DNA from 4 places in the Bacillus sp. HSf4 genome. Region 3 is predicted to be linked to each of the others. Evidence: predicted binding sites of a transcription regulator. Region 3 holds the regulator's gene; each other region holds the start of a gene.
The links. The regulator Rex, encoded in region 3, represses fermentation and respiration genes when NADH is low (regulators of the CRP and FNR family bind a similar motif). The targets are predictions, from matches to a motif close to TTGTGAAATATTTCACAA.
Positions count from the first base shown of each region.

Region 1: the regulator Rex is predicted to act here: its motif matches at 1,313-1,330, upstream of P3X63_RS02085 (L-lactate dehydrogenase).
Region 2: the regulator Rex is predicted to act here: its motif matches at 1,770-1,787, upstream of yumC (ferredoxin--NADP reductase 2).
Region 4: the regulator Rex is predicted to act here: its motif matches at 3,580-3,597, upstream of ric (iron-sulfur cluster repair di-iron protein).

Region 1 covers NZ_CP120679.1:394,094-398,952, forward strand. Annotated here, with positions in the region: gene P3X63_RS02080 (MFS transporter) at 1-1,117, opposite strand, end outside; gene P3X63_RS02085 (L-lactate dehydrogenase) at 1,371-2,333, shown strand; gene P3X63_RS02090 (L-lactate permease) at 2,364-3,986, shown strand; gene P3X63_RS02095 (LysE family translocator) at 4,098-4,736, shown strand; gene P3X63_RS02100 (amino acid permease) at 4,743-4,859, opposite strand, start outside.
Region 2 covers NZ_CP120679.1:3,393,661-3,398,519, forward strand. Annotated here, with positions in the region: gene P3X63_RS17555 (YuiB family protein) at 1-70, opposite strand, end outside; gene P3X63_RS17560 (YuiA family protein) at 147-275, opposite strand; gene P3X63_RS17565 (NAD(P)/FAD-dependent oxidoreductase) at 459-1,676, opposite strand; gene yumC (ferredoxin--NADP reductase 2) at 2,019-3,017, shown strand; gene P3X63_RS17575 (DUF2116 family Zn-ribbon domain-containing protein) at 3,053-3,256, opposite strand; gene P3X63_RS17580 (cold-shock protein) at 3,397-3,621, shown strand; gene P3X63_RS17585 (GNAT family N-acetyltransferase) at 3,902-4,381, opposite strand; partial or broken gene P3X63_RS17590 (iron-sulfur cluster assembly accessory protein) at 4,476-4,568, opposite strand; gene P3X63_RS17595 (hypothetical protein) at 4,792-4,859, opposite strand, start outside.
Region 3 covers NZ_CP120679.1:683,984-688,842, reverse strand. Annotated here, with positions in the region: gene P3X63_RS03475 (CPBP family intramembrane glutamic endopeptidase) at 1-218, shown strand, start outside; gene P3X63_RS03470 (YdiK family protein) at 218-406, shown strand; gene tatC (twin-arginine translocase subunit TatC) at 448-1,224, opposite strand; gene P3X63_RS03460 (twin-arginine translocase TatA/TatE family subunit) at 1,231-1,404, opposite strand; gene P3X63_RS03455 (redox-sensing transcriptional repressor Rex) at 1,447-2,091, opposite strand; gene moaC (cyclic pyranopterin monophosphate synthase MoaC) at 2,088-2,600, opposite strand; gene P3X63_RS03445 (ABC-F family ATP-binding cassette domain-containing protein) at 2,748-4,676, shown strand.
Region 4 covers NZ_CP120679.1:2,072,327-2,077,185, forward strand. Annotated here, with positions in the region: gene P3X63_RS10635 (Crp/Fnr family transcriptional regulator) at 1-194, shown strand, start outside; gene P3X63_RS10640 (nitric-oxide reductase large subunit) at 358-2,712, shown strand; gene ric (iron-sulfur cluster repair di-iron protein) at 2,800-3,513, opposite strand; gene P3X63_RS10650 (DUF1360 domain-containing protein) at 3,672-4,043, shown strand; gene P3X63_RS10655 (cellulase family glycosylhydrolase) at 4,445-4,859, shown strand, end outside.

The sequences.
Region 1 (4,859 bases), 290 kb from region 3:
TCCCAAGCATTTCGCTGAACCTCCCCGCAAATAAGACACCGATCATCATCGTTCCGCGAATGATAAAGAGGCGAACGGAGAGAACTTTTCCTAAAAAGTGTTGAGGGACCTGTTTTTGGTACAGTGAGGTGTTGTGGACGCTGAAAAAGGGAATTGTAACCCCTGCGGCAGCTTCAATCATGACGGCGGCCCATATCTCCGTCACAAAACCGAGGGCAATGTAGGAAAGACCTCCTGCGGCGAGTGCGCCAAGCATCATCAAGCGGCGGTTTTTCAATCCGCCAAGCCTTCCCGCCGCTATCGAGCCGCAGAAATAACCGAGCGGAAATGCAGCCATAAAGCAGCCGTATTCCAGTTCACTCCCGCCGAGTTCCTCCAGTACATACGGAACGTTGAGAACCATCGTGACGCCTACGCCGAACTGGACAAAGGCGAGAAAAAAGCCGAGCCAGACGAGCAAACGACGCGTAAAGAAATAGCGGATTCCGCCTGATAACTGTGTCAGCCAGCTCTGTCCTCCGCCGGTTTGTTCGATTCGTTCCTCTTTCAGTTTCAAAAGGAGAAATGCGCTTAACAAAAAGAAAAATGAAGCCGCAGCAAGCGTGTTTTCCGGACCGAGCCAGGCGGCCAAAAGCCCTCCGATCGGCGGTGCGATAAATCCCATCAGCCGCAATGTTCCGTCGATATAAGCATTGGCTTTGATGAGCTGTTCCTCTTTCACGAGGGCGGGAATCAGCGCCGTTCCTGCAGGAGCGTAGAGAGGCTGAATGAGCCCGATCACCGCCTGCAGGAGTAAGAGGTTCCAGACTTCAAGCTTCCCGAGCGACATCATCGCGATTGGGAAAAGGAATGCGAATGCGCGTGTCAGCTGGGAGAACAGCATCGTTTTCTTTCTGCTCCACAGGTCAATAAAAGGGCCGATCACAAGCTGCAAGGCAAGTGAAGGGATGAAATAGACCAGCCAAAACCCGCTCATGACAAGCTTGGAACCCGTCAATTCAAAGACAAGCAAAGCATTGGAAAGGGCTCCGATGGCGCCGCCGAGCTCTGATACAGCCTGTCCCAGCCATAGGGAGAGAAACGATTGATTCTGAATAAAAGTCACCGTCTTTGGCATTTCTATTTCTCCTTCTTTTGAAACGGTGGTCGTTAATGGTTGAATTGTATAATTTTCGGTGTTTATATTCAAGGAAAAGGAATAATTTTACCCAAAAATGTAGAAAAATAAGGAATAAATGATTAGTGACACAAAAAAGACAAAAATATAAATGCATAAGTATTGAAAAAGTATGTGAAATATTGCACAATTTAAATGTGAAATACTTCACAAACAACTTAGATTGAAAACAATCGGTAAAGGATGATGTAAAATGACAAATCAAAATGTGAATCGTACTGTATTAATCGGTGCCGGATTTGTTGGAAGCAGTTATGCATATACGTTAATCAACCAAGGAATCACAGACGAACTTGTGATCATTGATTTAAATAAAGATAAAGCAATGGGCGATGTGATGGACTTAAACCACGGGAAGGCATTTGCGCCGCATCCTGTGAAAACATGGTACGGCACGTATGAAGACTGCAAAGACGCCGATATTGTCTGCGTTTGTGCAGGAGCAAACCAAAAGCCCGGGGAAACCCGGCTGGATTTGGTAGAGAAGAACCTCAAGATTTTCAAAGGCATCATCGGGGAAGTCATGGCCAGCGGATTTGACGGCATTTTCTTAGTCGCGACAAACCCGGTTGACATTCTCACATATGCGACTTGGAAATTCAGCGGCCTGCCGAAGGAACGGGTCATCGGAAGCGGCACGACTCTGGACACCGCCCGTTTCCGCTACCTGCTCAGCGAATATTTCGGTGTCGCCGCTCACAATGCGCACGGCTATATCATCGGTGAGCACGGAGATACGGAGCTGCCTGTCTGGAGCCATGCCAATATCGGCGGCGTTCCCGTCAGCGATTTGCTGAAAAGAAATGAGAACTACAAAGCGGAAGATCTTGATGAACTGTTTGACAATGTGAAAAACGCCGCCTACCACATTATCGAGAAAAAAGGTGCGACATATTACGGAGTTGCCATGAGTCTGGCGCGCATCACGAGAGCCATTTACCGCAATGAAGAAGCGATCTTGACCGTGAGCGCTCATCTTGACGGTGAATTTGGCGAAAATGATGTTTATATCGGAGTTCCGGCGGTTGTCGGCCGAGGCGGAGCGAGGGAAATTGTTGAACTTGAACTGAATGAAAAAGAAAAAGAGCAATTTAAGCATAGTGCTGGTGTGTTAAAAGCCATTTTAAAACCGCATTTTGAAATGCAGGCGCAATAAAACATCATGAAGATTGTGAGATGATGAACAATGTGGCAGCAGGTATACGATCCGTTTGGGAATCTGTTTCTCAGCGCTTTTGCCGCCATTCTGCCGATTCTTTTCTTTCTCCTTGCACTGACCGTGTTGAAGATGAAAGGAATCATCGCGTCATTTGTGACGCTGGCGGTCAGCTTTATTGTAGCGGTGTTCTTTTTTCACATGCCGGCTGCAAAAGCTGTCTCCGCCGTTTTTCTTGGAATTGCTAACGGCCTCTGGCCGATCGGATATATTGTCCTGATGGCTGTATGGCTTTACAAACTTTCCGTCAAAACCGGAAAGTTTAAAGTGATCAGAGCGAGCATTGCCGGAATTTCGTCTGACCAGCGGCTTCAGCTATTGCTGATCGGGTTCAGTTTTAACGCCTTTTTGGAAGGCGCGGCAGGTTTCGGCGTGCCGATTGCGATCAGTGCCGTTCTTCTAGTCGAGCTTGGTTTTAAACCTTTGAAAGCGGCATCCCTATGTTTGATTGCGAATGCGGCATCCGGCGCTTTTGGAGCGATCGGAATTCCGGTGATCACAGGAGCGCAGATGGGAGGCTTGACACCGGTTGAGCTTTCCAGAACGCTCGCCTTGATGCTTCCGGTCATCGCCTTCTTTGTCCCGTTCCTGCTCGTTTTCATATTGGATGGGTTTAAAGGAATAAGAGAAACGCTGCCGGCCCTTCTCGTATTAAGCGGAAGCTATACGGCGGTGCAGACTCTGACGATGATTGGATTGGGACCGGAGCTGGCCGACATTTTGGCCGCTTTAATCAGCATGGGAGCGCTGGCGCTGTTCTTGAAAAAATGGCAGCCGCGTCACATATACAGGGAAGCCGGGAATGAACATGAACCCGCTGAGAAATATCATGCAGCAGACATTATAAAAGCCTGGTCTCCGTTTTATATTTTGACCGCCGTCATTGCGGTATGGAGCCTCCCCGGTTTCAAGGGGCTCTTTCAGGAAGGCGGGGTGCTGAAGCAGACGACGATCTTATTCAACATGCCTTTTCTTCACCGGGAAGTGCTGAAAACGCCGCCGATATCCCCGGAAGCGGCACCGCTTGATGCCGTGATGAAGCTTGACTTCATTTCAGCGACGGGGACGGCCATTCTGATCGCTGTGATCATCACGATTGTGCTGAGCCGAAACATCAGTTTCCGCGGAGGACTCTCCTGTTTGAAAGAAACGGTCAGGGAATTGTGGCTTCCCGTTCTCACCATTTGCTTTGTGATGGGTTTTGCAAACCTGGCCAATTATGCCGGATTGAGTTCAACCATTGGACTGGCGCTAGCCAAAGCGGGGGACATCTTTCCGTTCGTCAGTCCCGTATTGGGCTGGATCGGTGTCTTTATCACAGGTTCAGTCGTCAGCAACAATGCATTATTCGGCCACTTGCAAGCTGTCACCGGAGCGCAAATCGGGACAAGTTCGGCGCTATTGCTTGCCGCCAATACCGCGGGCGGTGTGATGGCCAAGCTGATTTCACCGCAGTCGATTGCGATTGCAACAGCTGCCGTTCAAAAGACAGGGGAGGAATCAAAGCTTTTCAGCCAAACCGTTAAATACAGCTTGATCCTGCTTCTCATCATTTGCATTTGGACATTTGTGCTTTCAAAGCTTGCCATATAAAGAAGAGCCTTTTCCCGTAATGGGAAAAGGCTCTTTATGCTGCCTGTTCTATCATGTCCTCTTTTTGAATACATTGTACAAGTTATCCGCGGAAGGGGGGGACGCGATGTGTTGAACATCTTCCTAAGCTATGTATTTTTGGGCTTGTCATTGGCTGCGCCGGTCGGTCCGGTCAATGCGGCACAGATTGACAGAGGGATGAAAGGGGGGTTTTTGCATGCTTGGCTGTTTGGACTCGGCGCGGTTTCGGCTGATGTCTTATACATGGTGCTGATTTATTTCGGTGTTGCTCAATTTCTGACTGTGCCATTTTTAAAAACGTTTTTATGGCTGTTTGGTTTTTTTGTTTTAACCTATACGGGAATCGAAAGCCTGATCAAGGCCAAGGAAGTTTCGTTGATGAGAGGCGTCAAAGAGCAAGGGACCTATCGCAAATCCTTTTTGTCCGGATTGGTGATTTCTCTTTCAAACCCTCTCAGCATCATGTTTTGGCTTGGCATTTACGGAAGAATTCTGGCGAAAACGATTGAGGCTTATGCATCCTATCAGCTGTTGATATGCAGTTCAGGCATTTTAATCGGCCTTTTTTTGTGGGATTTGGCGATGTCCTTTCTGGCCGGGACGCTCAGAACATTTTTAAGCCCGGGGATGATACAGGCGACGACATGGATCGCCGGCATCACATTAATCGTGTTCGGCTGCTACTTCGGGTATCAAGGATTTCAACAACTGATCCAGCCGGCGCACTAAAGAAGGTCAGGGCTTGTTTTGCCCTTGTCCGTGATCCCATTTCCTTTTCATCAAAAGCGTTACACATGCGATGATCGCAAGAAACAAAAGACTGACAAAAAAGCCCGGACGGCTGTTTTTTTC
Region 2 (4,859 bases), 1.7 Mb from region 3:
AAAAACCGATTCCGAAAAACAAGACGAAAAACAAGACAACTGATATGATGACAACTGGTAAACTGATCAAAGCCTTCCACCCCCAAGTAACCTCTTTTAGTGTACATTGGAGAAGGAGCTTGAGTCAATCATTGGAAAGTCTTGATTCAGCGGTCTTTTCCGGTCCCCTGGCAGTGGCTGCACGTTTCCGAACCGCCGAGCAGAAGCTGAAAATAACCTTTGCCTGAACAAAATGTGCAGGTTTCTGAGCGCTGCTTAGTTGAAGAAGTCTTCATCACACACACACCTTTTTTCTTAATTTTCAGATAATAATATCATGAAGATTGTCAATGAGAAAGTCAGAAAATATAACGGAATATTTCATGTAAGCGCTTAAAAACAAGACCTTCTTCCGTTTTCTTTCATTTTTGAAGTTTTTGATCGGAAATAAAAAGCCCGCAGCACATGCTGCAAGCTTCTTAGAAAAATTTAAATTTCCCTTTCTTCAGGACGAGCCCCGGTCCTCCGATCATGAAGAGCGAACGGTTGTCGATCATCTTCTTCATAAAGGAAGCACTTGTACCGGTCATTTTTTTGCCGAAAGCGATGCCGATTGCATCGTGTTCGCCAAGCGAAGCGACAGATCCTTTATTATCGAACGTGAATGTTTCAGTTTCTTTGCCGTGGATCAACGCCGCAATATTTGCCGCACAAGTCTCTCCCTGCTGCATGGAAATTTGCGCTGTCGGCGGATATGGACGATCGGTTTCTTCGTTGATGACAAGCGAGCAGTCACCGATGACAAAAATCTCATCATGGCCGTCAACCCGAAGATCCGGCTTGACTTTGACACGGCCGCGCATATTTTCAAAACCCGATTCTTCAATCACCGGATTTCCTCGGACACCGGCAGCCCACACCACCGTTCCGGCCTTGATTTCTTCGGTCTCGTCATCTTTTCCGACAATGATGCCGTCTGGTTTGCATTCTTTTACGGCTGTTCCGATTTTGAATTCGACGCCTTTTCCTTCAAGGAAATTGACCGCATAATCGACAAGTTCGGGGTCAAAACCAGGGAGGGCGGACGGTGCGGCCTCGACGCAAATCAAGCGGACCTGCTGGCGGTCAATATCGTATTCCCTGCACAATTCGGGAATGCGGTTGGCCAGCTCACCTAAAAATTCGATTCCAGTAAAACCTGCGCCTCCGACAACAATCGTCAGACGCTCAGGGCGCTTTTCGGCTTCTGTGTTGTATGTCGCAAACTGGTATTCAATATGCTCCCGAAGCTGGCGGGAGGAATCGATGTTTGAAATCGGGAAAGCGTATTCCTTTAATCCCGAAATGCCGAATGTCTCAGGAACGGCTCCCAAGGCAACGACAAGGTAGTCGTATGCAATCTCGCCGGTTTCCAGAACGACCTTTTTTTCTTCTTTATTGATTTTCTTCACCGTGTCCTGAACAAAACGGACGCGGGATGTGTTGATGACATCTTTAATTTGATAGCGGCACCTGTCGTGATGAAGCGTGCCTGCGCTTGCCTCGTGCATCCATGTTGTTTCATAATGATAGTTGTGCTTATTGACAAGCGTAATGTCCGCTTCATTGATGCCGATTTTTTTGACAAGTCGCGTCACAGTCATTAATCCACCGTAACCTGCACCTAACACTACTACTTTTGGCTTATTCAACGGAATCACATCCACCTTTTCTATATTTTACTGCTAAGCCGGATAAAAATAGCCTTTGGGTTATTTTCGCCCTCTCTCCGGCTTTTTATGAAAAAAAGATTGTGAAACCCTTCACTTTAGATCCGTCCAAAAACGGATCGCTTTCCAACTGATTGACAAAAAAAATTCATAAAACATTTATGAAATGTTCACAACTACATCATAGCGATTCAGAATTGGTTTTTCAAGATTCGATATGCCGCCGGCGAAAAGCGGTTTTGACCGCTGAAAAACAACAGACATACTCGTATTTATTTTATGTGATATGATATAATTAAGAACAATTTTCATTTAGGAGGCATTATTTTCATGCGTGAAGACTCAAAAGTATATGATATTACGATTATCGGAGGCGGCCCGGTCGGCCTGTTCACCGCGTTTTACGGCGGAATGAGACAGGCGAGCGTCAAAATCATCGAAAGCCTGCCGCAGCTCGGAGGCCAGCTGTCCGCTTTATATCCGGAAAAATACATATATGATGTTGCCGGCTTCCCTAAAATCCGCGCCCAGGAGCTTGTCGACAACTTAAAGGAGCAAATGGCCAAATTTGAACAGACCGTTTGCCTTGAACAGGCTGTCGAAAGCGTGGAAAAGCAAGCCGACGGCATATTTAAGCTTGTCACAAACAAAGAAGTTCACTATTCGAAAACTGTCATTATTACAGCCGGTAACGGCGCGTTTCAGCCGAGAAAGCTTGAACTTGAATCCGCGGCTCAATTTGAAAACGCGAACCTTCATTACTTCATCGATGATCTGAATCAATTCGCCGGCAGACGCGTTGCAGTGCTGGGCGGAGGGGACTCAGCTGTAGACTGGGCGCTGATGCTTGAACCGATTGCAAAAGAGGTGTCGATCATTCACCGCCGCGACAAATTCCGCGCCCATGAACACAGCGTCGAAAACCTCCGAAATTCCAAAGTCAACGTGCTGACGCCGTTTGTGCCGACAGAGCTGATCGGCGAAAACAAAATAGAGCAGATCGTCATTGAGGAAGTCAAAGGAGAAAGAAAAGAAGTCATTGATGTCGATGACGTCATCGTCAACTTCGGATTTGTTTCATCCCTCGGACCGATCAAAAACTGGGGGCTCGAGATCGAGAAAAATTCGATCGTTGTCAAATCGACGATGGAGACAAATATTGAAGGATTTTATGCAGCCGGTGATATCTGCACATATGAAGGAAAAGTCAAGCTGATCGCAAGCGGATTTGGAGAAGCTCCGACCGCGGTAAACAACGCAAAAGCTTATATGGATCCCAAAGCCCGCGTTCAGCCTCTTCATTCGACGAGCATGTTTGAGAACAAATAAAACAAAAAGGAGCCTTACAGAAAAGGCTCCTTTTGTCAAAAGACATTCATATATGAAAATAGCGTTCCCAAAATCAGCACGATCGTTAAAATCGCAACCATTCCTGCTACAGTCAGGATCATCCTGTCTTTGATTTTTTGTGATTGAGGAAGCGGGCTTTCGCATCCGCACGCTTCACATACTTTTGAGCTGTATGGAATAAGCTGACCGCATGCTTTGCAGTTGATTCTTTCTTCCATGATGGGTCCCCTTTTCCCTGATGGGCTTTTGTTCCTAAAAGAACTTGTCCAGAATAGAATAACAAATAAACGAATAGAATGTCTTAGGATTCACAAAATATCCTTAAAATGAATAAAAACCTTTGTTAGGAAGTGACGGTATGTCTTACTACAACAACCGAAATCAAGAACCTTTGCCCAAGGAAGATATCAGCACTTGGGAGTGCACAGCAGAGGAATGCAACGGCTGGATGAGAAAAAACTTCACGAGCAGTGAACGTCCTTTATGCCCTCTTTGCAATCAGGAAATGGTGAGCGGAAGCCGTTATTTAACCTCAATCGCCAACAATACGAGCAACCTCCATCGTCTGTTTAATCAAAAATAGAAATACTCCCTTGCTGAAACCAGGCGAGGTGGATGCCTTTCTTTAATCAATTCTTTGATTTCCCGCATATTTATGTTTTCGCCTGACTGTCCAATCATACTTCGATTCCATCCCCCTGTATGAAAAGAAGATGTTGCTATTCATCATACAATTGGGATTGTCATGTTCATTTGCCAAAATCCAGCCGTCGGGGTGCGGCTGGGCAAAATGAGCATGAGGGATGGTTATGTTCCGCACTTCGGGTTATTAAGGCAGGGTGCTTTTAAATCACTTTCTTTTTTTATGCCAAGCTTTTCAGCAACAGGATTTCATCGCGGATTGGAATGCCGTTATCCGCCGTAAGGGGAATTTCCGGTTTGATTTTCCTTGCTTTTTCCACCGCATTCACATAGAGCTCTCTGAATACATAGCCCCGCTTTTGATAAAATTCCAGGGCGCGTATATTATCGTTGGTGGTGATCAGCTTCACCACGCTGCATTGCTTTTGTTCGGAAACGTGTTCGACTTCTTTTAAAAGAACCGAGCCAATCCCTTTATTTTCAATAGTGCTGTCCAAAGAGACGACTTCACACTCGTTTTCTTCGATGATATAAGTAATCAGACCTGCTATTTTGCCCGTTTCATCTAAAACAGCATACCCTTCCAATTCATCGCATTGAAATGTTCCATTTGAATTCACCATTTCAGGGCTGCCCCAATGGAGGCAAAAAAATTCCGTTACAGTCCCTTTTGGCAATTCGTTCACCGGGATAACCTTCACGTCTTTACCCCCTAGTCGCAATAAAAGCTTTTCATATCACAACAACGCCTTTCTCACAAAAACGATGAGAAAGGCGTTGTTTTACCCGCGTATATCAGCATTCTTCAGGCGTACCGGCGTTTACCGCCGTGCGGAATGATGAGCCGCAGCCGCATGATGCGATGGCGTTCGGGTTGTCGATCGTAAATCAATCGATTAGTTTTCGTTAGATGAAAATCCCGCCATATCAACGATTATAAACGATTTGCACGATTGTTATTGTTCGTAATGGTTGTTAATTCCGATCTTTCATAGCGACGGATCTCGTTAACACAATAATACCCAAACTTATCCGGAATGACAAGCGTTCCTAGTCGTAAAAATGACGAAAAAAAAAACGCCCCATCCGATTAAGGACGGGGCCAGACGATCTATTCGGTTTTTCCGAAGCCTTTGACGTAGGTTAATAGATACGACAGTGCGATCAGTATACCGCCTT
Region 3 (4,859 bases):
CGGTTGTCCATATGGATTTCTCACACCTGCTCATTTATGCGGCAATGGGATTTACGTTCGCCTTTTTATACGTCAGAACAAACCGGATTATCGTTCCGATTTTCGCCCATGTCGCCATGAATACGCTCGTTGTATTGATTCAGACTTTCCAAGGGCCTATTGAAGAATATTTGGAACGGCTCGAGAAAATGCAATTGATTATTGGAGGATTTTTATGATGAGAAGCCCTGTGTTTTGGGGGGTCATTTATTTATTGACAGGCGTGCTGTTTACTTACCTGGCATCCACCTCACCGGGAGGCATATGGTCTTTTTACACCATTCTGTTGATGCTTTTCGCCGCCTATAATATCAGTATTTCCTTCAAAATGTTCGCCTTGTCGGGCAGAATGAAGCGAAAAAAATAAAGAGCCCTTTCGAGCCATTCCCTTTCCGCGGGAATGGCTCTTTATTTGCTCTGGTCTTTCAAAAACGCCTGGTTTTCCTCCTGGATGATCGTTTTTTGCGCCTGTCTGTAAGAGATTCTTGAAATCACGATACTGAGCTCATAAAGCAGCAATAAAGGCACAGAAACCATTAAATGAGACAATACTTCAGGCGGTGTGATGAGCGCCGCGATAACAAACAAAACAAAATAGGCGTACTTTCTGATTCTGGACAAAAACATGGGCGTCACCAAACCGAGCCTCGTGATAAACATGATCACGACAGGCATCTGAAACAATAAGCCAAAAGGAAGCGTTAATTGCAGCAAAAACTGAAAATATTCATGAATTCCGATGACCTGATTGACGTTCAAATCATCGGAGATCCTCGTCATAAAATCGACGACAAACGGAAATAAAATAAAGTAAGAAAAGGCAATGCCGCCTAAAAAAAGTATGATCGATACCGGAATATAGCTGAGCGTCACTTTACGCTCTTTTTGATACAGCCCGGGGCTGACAAAAGCCCACAGATGATATAAAAGAAGCGGCGAAGTCAAGACAGCGCCGATGATGAAAGCAAACTGCACATACACAAACAAAGGGTCAGTCAGCTTAAACGCGTTAAGCGTGAGCAGCTTTGCTTCATCCGTCTGCTGCAGATAAATGATCAGCGGCTTTGCCAAAAAAAAGCCTGCTGCAACAAAAACGACAAAAAAGAAAAAAATCATCATGAGTCGTCTTCGAAGTTCTGTAATATGTTCTACCAGCGACATTTCTTTTCCCTTCATAAATGTCATCCTATCTTACTGATCTTCCTTCTTTTTATCCGTATCGTCGTCAGCCAACCCTTTTGTCGCATTTTTAAATTCCCGCAGCGTATTTCCGGCCGCTCTTCCAAGCTCCGGAAGTTTTTTCGGGCCGAATACTAAAAGCGCCACCACGACGATTAAAATAAAGCTTCCAGGACCGATTGGCATCAATGCCTGCCCCCTTTCCTTTACTTTTAAGCTTCCCGTTTTTCACTTGTCATTCATTGAATAATGCTTCAGAAAATACACGAGTGACTGCAGTTCAACCGCCAAATCTATATGATGAATTCGAATGTGGTCCGGCACATTCAAACGAGCCGGCGTAAAATTTAAAATCCCTTTAATGCCCAGCGCGACCAGCCTGTCTGTGATGGATTGCGCGGCTTGGGCCGGAACCGTCAAGATGGCGACGGGAATGTCATCCGTCATATGTTCTTCAAGGGCGTTTAAGTCATAGACCGGAACGCCGCCCACCTCGGTGCCGATTTTATTCTCATTGATGTCAAAAGCCATGGCAATTTTCGTATTGTTGTTTTTGATGAAATTGTAATGGAGAAAGGCTGTCCCTAAATTCCCCACACCGATGAGTGTTACGTTTGTCATTTCATCCTGATCAAGCGTCTTTCTGAAAAAGGACAACAGATAATTGACATTGTAGCCGTAACCTTTTTTGCCGAGGGCGCCAAAGTAGGAAAAATCCCTGCGTATGGTAGCGGAATCGACCTTGACGGCATCGCTCAGCTCAGCGGATGATACACGCTGTTTTCCGGATGCATGAAGGTTTTTTAGAAAACGATAATATAACGGCAGCCGTTTTGCTGTCGCTTGCGGAATTTTTGAATGATCCATGTTCATAGACGATCCTCCATGTTTACATCAGCTTTTTCCTTTTTGTAGCCACCGTTTTTCCCGCCAGTCTTTTCGAGAAGACATGTCGGTCCTATCACCATTCCCTTATCCGCCGCTTTGCACATGTCATAGACGGTCAACGCACAGACGGAGGCGGAAGTTAACGCTTCCATTTCCACACCTGTACTCCCTCTCGTCTTGACTCTAGATTGAATATGCAGCACGCTTTTCTGTTCTTTTTCCTCCCACCGAAAGGCAATATCAACTCCCTTGAGCGCGATCGGGTGGCACATCGGGATGATGGCGGAAGTTTGTTTTGCCGCCATGATTCCGGCAACCTGAGCCACTGCCAGCACATCGCCTTTCCCGATTTCCCGGTTGTTGATTTTTTCATGTACTTCTTTATTCATGGACACACTTGAGACGGCTACTGCGGTGCGGACTGTAGCTTCCTTTTCACTGATGTCAACCATCCTCGCTCTGCCCTGTTCATTAAAATGTGTAAATTCATTCATGATCAAAACTCTCCTTATAACGATCATACACTATTTTTTTCGTTCTGTCTTTTTCTTTTGGTTAAAATCTTCCAGACTTCACTTAATTGTTTGCTGACTGCCGGTTGATAGGCTACACTTAAAATAGCAGACAAGAGGTGAAATATCATGATGATCTTGCAAGTCAATCAGCTCGCAAAATCGTTTGGGGCTGATACTATTTTAACGAATATAAAGCTGGAAGTCAGATCAAAGGACAGGATTGCGATCGTCGGACGCAACGGAGCCGGAAAATCGACTTTCTTAAAAATCATCGCAGGAAAGCTGTCATATGAAAAAGGTGAAATCATCAAGCCGAAAGATTTAACGATGGGCTACCTGGACCAGCACTCAGGGCTTGATTCAAAGCTGACGATTAAGGAAGAACTGCTGTCGGTATTTGAATTTCTCAAGAAAATGGAACAAGAGATGCGTTCGATCGAAGAGCAAATGGCGCATGCTGATCCGGGCAAGCTGAACTCTTTAATGAAAACTTATGACAGGCTGCAGCAGGAGTTTAAAGACAAGGGCGGCTACCAATATGAAGCCGAAGTCAGATCCATCATGCACGGACTTGGTTTTGCCGGGTTTGATGATAACGCCCGCGTTCAGGACTTGAGCGGAGGACAGAAAACGCGGCTCGCTCTCGGTAAAATGCTTTTGACAAAGCCCGATCTCCTCATTCTCGATGAGCCGACGAACCACTTGGACATCGACACGCTGACATGGCTTGAACAATATTTGCAAAACTACAGCGGAGCGATTTTAATCGTGTCCCATGACAGATACTTTCTCGATAAAGTTGTCACACAAGTTTACGAGATTTCCCGCTCCCAGAGCAAAAAATATATCGGAAACTACAGCTCTTATCTTAAATTGAAGGCAGAGCATCTTGAAAAAGAAACGAAGCTGTATGAAAAACAGCAGGATGAAATCGCCAAGCTGCAGGACTTCGTCGACCGCAATTTAGCCAGGGCTTCAACGACAAAGCGCGCACAGAGCAGAAGAAAGCAGCTTGAACGGATGGAAGTCATGGATAAACCGCTGGGTGATGAAAAGTCGGCGTCCTTTCGCTTTGACATTTCAAGGCAAAGCGGAAACGATGTGCTGCGGGTTCAGGATTTAACCGTCAGCTATCAGGATCAGCCCCCGCTTCTCCGCTCGCTCGATTTCCACATTACCCGCGGTGAAAGTGTGGCGCTCGTCGGACCAAACGGAATCGGCAAATCGACTCTGCTTAAAACGCTGGTAGATAAACTGAAGCCTGTATCGGGAGCGATTGCGACAGGCTCGCATGTCACAATCAGCTACTACGATCAGGAACAGGCTGAACTGACATCGTCAAAACGCGTGCTCGACGAGCTTTGGGACGACTATCCCGAGATGAATGAGAAAGACATTCGAACTTGTCTCGGCAACTTTCTATTCTCCGGAGACGATGTGTTAAAGCCGGTACACGCTTTAAGCGGCGGGGAAAAAGCGCGGCTCGCTCTCGCCAAGCTGATGCTCCAAAAAGCCAATTTTCTTATTCTTGATGAACCGACAAACCATCTTGATTTAGACAGCAAAGAAGTATTGGAAAACGCTTTGATCGATTATCCGGGAACGATATTATTCGTGTCTCATGACCGCTATTTTATCAATAGAATCGCTACGAAAGTATTTGAGCTCTCCCCTGAAAAAATCGAGGAGTATCTGGGAGACTACGATTACTACACAGAAAAAAAAGCACAGCAGCTTGAGCTCGAACAGCTGGAAAAACAAAAAGCAGATGAGCCCAAGAAAACAGCTTCTGAAAAAGCGGGCGCGAAACGCAGCTATGAAGAAGAAAAGGAATGGAAAAGAAAAGAACGACAGCGACAGCGCCGCATTGAAGAAATCGAAACAAGAATTACGGGTATCGAAGGGCAAATCGAAAAAAATGAAGAACTTCTTTGTGAACCGGATGTCTTTCAAGACCATGAAAAAGTTCAGGATATCCACTCCGAAAACGAAAAGCTCAACCTCGAGCTTGAACAGCTGTTATCGGAATGGGAAGCACTTTCTACAAATGAATAAATGAAAAGCAGACCGCTTCATATTATGAAGCGGTTTTTTGTCCACAAAAGAAAACCTTTGTTATTAAGAAAGAAAACGTTTTACCCACAATATCCACAAAAAACATAATGTTTATACACATTATCAACAAGTAAAAAAGGTCTATAAAATAGGCTTTATTAAATTATACACAAGGCTGTGGAT
Region 4 (4,859 bases), 1.4 Mb from region 3:
CTGAACACGGGGTGCGAAAAGGAAAAGACGTCTATATCAATTTGCCGATCACCAATCAGGATTTTGCCAATATGGTCGGAACATCAAGGGAAACGATCAACCGCACATTGAATGAAATGAAAAAGAAAAAGCTGCTGTCCGCCGACAGAAGCGGGATTCTGATACATGATTCAGATTGGCTGAAAAGGCTCTAGTTGTATGCCTTTGCCGCACCGCACCATCAGGCTTTCCTTTGATAAGGGGAGCCTGATTTTTTGAATTCACAAATCTGCCATCTTTTAAGTGATCTGGTTCACAACCGGTACTCTCAATATCCAGTATCTTAGGACATGCAAATTGAGAAAGGAGTGAACCATCATGGAAATTCAAAGGGAGACGGTACCCGAGAAGAAGACGGCAAAGAACGGCTTTTTGAAATCTGTTCTCGTGTTTACGCTGATTGTGAGTTTTTCGGTGCTGTTATTAGGGGGCTATTGGATATTCAAGACCCTTGCGCCAAGACCGCTTGAAACATCAGCCCCAAACGGAGAGGTGCTGATGACAAAATCGTCCATCAAAGGCGGGCAGGCCGTTTTTCAAAAATATGCGCTGATGGATTACGGAACGATTTTAGGGCACGGATCATACATGGGGCCTGATTATACAGCAGAAGCGCTGAAAATCTATACGGAAGGGATGCAGAATTTTAAGGCGGAGAAGCGGTACGGAAAGAGCTTTAAACAGCTGTCTGAAGAAAAACAAAACGTGATCCGTGATCAAGTCATTCGCGAAATGAGAAAAAACCGCTATGATTCAGCTTCCGACAAGCTGCAGCTGACAGAGGCGCAAGTCTATGGTTTAGAGCAGGTCCGCGCCCATTACCGTAAAGTGTTCACAGAAGGCGACGGCTGGGGGCTTGAGCCCGGGCTGATCAAGGAAAGCCATATGCCGAGTCATGCTAGAGCATGGATCGACAGTGAGGACCAGATCACACAGGTTTCCGATTTTATCTTTTGGACGGCATGGCTGTCCAGCACGTTAAGGCCCGGCGATGACATAACGTATACGAACAACTGGCCGTATGATGAAGAGGCCGGCAATACGATGTCTTTCGCCGCGGTTTGGTGGAGCGGCGCCAGCGTCACGATTCTCATTTTATTTATCGGCATCATTTTATTCGTGTTTTACCGTTATAAGCTTGGGATGAAGGAAGCTTATCAGGAAGGGGCGTTTCCGGTTTTTGATTTGGAAAAGCAGCCGCTTACGGCGTCACAGGTTAAAACCGGGAAATATTTCGCCGTCGTTTCCGTGCTGTTTTTTGTTCAGGCGATGCTCGGCGCATTACTTGCCCACTATTATATCGAGCCGGACAGCTTCTTTGGCATCGATTGGATCAGAGAGCTTTTACCTTTCAACATATCAAAGGGATTCCACCTGCAGCTGGCGATCTTTTGGATTGCGACATCATGGCTTGGCATGGGCATTTTTGTGGCTCCGCTTGTCGGCGGCCGGGAGCCGAAGCGGCAAGGCTTGTTTGTCGACATTCTGTTTTGGGCGCTGATTGTTCTTGTCGGCGGAAGCATGGCCGGTGAATGGCTCGGAGCAAAAGGCTATCTAGGGAACAATTGGTTCTTATTCGGCCATCAAGGAATGGAGTATATCGAGCTCGGCCGTTTTTGGCAGATCATTCTTGCGCTCGGCATGCTGATCTGGCTGTTTATCGTTTTCAGGGGCATTAAGCGCGGTTTAAAAAGAGAATCTGATAAAGGCGGCTTGATTCATTTGCTGTTTTATTCGGCCATCGCCATTCCGCTGTTTTACGGCGCCGCCTTTATGTTCAACCCGGGCACAAGCATCACCATGTCCGATTTTTGGCGCTGGTGGATCATCCATTTATGGGTGGAAGGGATTTTTGAAGTCTTCGCCGTCGTCGTTATCGGCTTTTTGTTGGTGCAGATGAATTTGGTGACGAAAAAGTCAACCGTAAGAGCGCTCTATTTTCAGCTGATACTTCTGCTCGGCAGCGGTGTGATCGGCATCGGCCATCATTACTATTACAATGGATCATCAGAAGTATGGATCGGTCTCGGGTCTGTCTTCTCATGCCTGGAAGTGATCCCGCTGACCCTGCTTGTTTTGGAAGCGTATGAACAATATAAAATGATGCGGGATGGAGGACATCACTTCCCGTATAAAGCGACATTCTGGTTTTTGATTTCAACCGCGATTTGGAATCTTGTCGGTGCGGGGGTATTGGGCTTTTTGATCAACCTGCCCGCCGTCAGCTATTTTGAGCACGGCCAGTTTTTAACACCGGCCCATGGACACGGAGCGATGATGGGGGTTTACGGCATGTTCGCGATTGCCGTATGGCTGTACACATTGCGCAATATCGTCAAGCCTGAGCGCTGGAATGATAAATGGCTGAAAATCGCCTGCTGGACGCTTAACATTGGCCTGTTCGGCATGGTCTTTATCAGCCTGCTTCCCGTCGGTTTCCTCCAATTGAAAAAAGCATTTAGCGACGGCTATTGGAGCTCACGGGCGTCCGCATTTTTGCAGCAGGATGCCGTGCAGGGGCTATTGACATGGCGGGCTGTTCCCGACACCATCTTTTTAATCGGGATTGTCCTGCTCGTCGTTTTCAGCGTCAAAGCATTGTTTCATCTCCGCAAACCAACACATGGGGAAGGAGAAGAACTGCCGGTTAAAGACATTGCCTCAGAGGATTAAAAAGAAAGGACAGAGGATCATCAAATCCTCTGTCCTTTTTCACGTGTATAGAGAATGAAAAAAAGACAGGATGCCCTGTCTTTTTTCTTATCGTTTGGCTTCGGCCGCTAAACGAGGGAATAAAATGTTATTTTCTAAATGAATGTGCTGAAAAAGGTCTGTTTCCAATTCATCGAGCTTTAAGTAAGTCAGTGTGTATGTGGTGCACGCGCCTTCAGGAAGTGTATAGTCGCTGGTCACTTTCCGCAGTTCCTTTAAAATGTTGCCGCATGATGCATGCTCTTGTTCCAGGGTGTCGATCGCTTCGACGGCCTCGGTTAAATAGGCTTTATCGTTTGTCTCTTCGAAAGCGGTGATTTTCGGGAAAATCTGTTCTTCTTCCTGGATCAAATGGTGCTCCAATTCAGCTTTCAGCTGATGGAACAATTGATGAACCCGGCCGAGCTCAGGATGATGGATCCCATGAACGCGGTATACCTTTGTAACAAATCCCGACAACTCAGGCAGCACGTCGTACAGATAGGCATGATGGGTCTGGACCACGTAGTCAATCAGCCGGGAATAAGGGGCTTCGCTCCAGTTCGTTTCTTGTTCATTGAGAGCTTTTGTCTCTTCGTATAAGGTGTTGATTTTCGTTAAGATCTCTTCTTCATTTAGGTTTTGTTCCTGAATCGCTTCTGCAATCGGGCGGTTTCCTCCGCAGCAAAAATCGATGCGGTATTCCTTCAGAATCCGGCTCGCTCTTGGAAAACGGGTGACAATCTCGCCGGTTTTGGTGTTTTGGTCAAATACTGTGTCCATCGTAAAAAACCTCCTGGAGCTAGATTGATGTTACAGGTTCAATGTAACGTGTTTTCCAGGAGAAAATCGTGATGTATATCACATTTTCAAAAAATCGGGATAGAAGCGGGGAGGATTCGGGAATAGCTATAGATAACTTACGGATTTGGAGGCCCAAGATGGAGGATATATCCTGGCTAACGTATATCATGCTGATCCTTGCCAGCTACCGACTGACCCATTTGATTGTCTTCGATAAAATCACGGAGTTCATCCGGAAACCGTTTATGAAGAAAAAGAAAACGATCGATGAACAGGGGCATGTCGACACAAAAAAGGTGCCGAAATCAAACTTCGGCTATTTGTTGAATTGCTATTGGTGCGCCGGCATTTGGTGCGCCATCATCATCGGAATCGGCTATATGCTGATGCCGAAAGCGAGCATTCCGTTCATTTTGATTTTGTCGGTAGCCGGGGCACAGGCGATTCTTGAAACGTTTGTAGGTGTCGGCACAAAACTGGTCGGTTTTTTATCCGATTTCAAAAAGTAAACTTTCCTTTTCTTTCAGGGCTTAGAAGAGGAGGGTTTATTTTTTGAGACATGCGGCGATGGTTTGATCTTTTTATAGCGCTTTTCTCCCGAATAGTTTTTTTTGAAACCAAACATTTTTATTATTCTGATTCTTATAATTGGGAATTAATAGATAAAGGATGTGTAAAGTCCTGAAGGTTAGCAGTGATGAATGCCGTTTTCTAGCATTACGGCCTCCCAATAAATACGAAAAGAGGAAATAGATAGATTTTTAAGGATTCAAAAACAAGAAATATGGTTGATAGACAATCCATCCAGAGGTTTTTTACAATCAGTTCGTGCTTAAAGTGAGAAGAGAGGTGAGAAACGCTCGCAGAAAAAGCATATTCTAAATCAAATGGAGGAAAAAGAATGTCATCAATCAAACGTTCTGTTTCTGTTTTTGTCACATGCTTCATGATGGCGGCGCTTGTCATCAGCGGTGCATTTGTTCCAGCGGCATCAGCAGCAGCGAAAACGCCTGTTTCTGTCAACGGCCAGCTTAAGCTGAAAGGGACACAACTCGTCAACCAAAATGGAAAAGCGGTGCAGCTGAAAGGCATCAGCTCCCATGGTCTGCAGTGGTACGGCGATTATGTCAACAAAGATACGTTAAAATGGCTGAGAGACGACTGGGGCATCAATGTGTTCCGCGCGGCAATGTACACGGCAGAGGGAGGATATATTGATAATCCGTCTGTTAAAAATAAAGTGAAAGAAGCCGTTGAAGCGGCAAAAGAGCTTGGAATATATGTCATCATCGACTGGCATATTTTAAGCGATGGCAATCCGAACC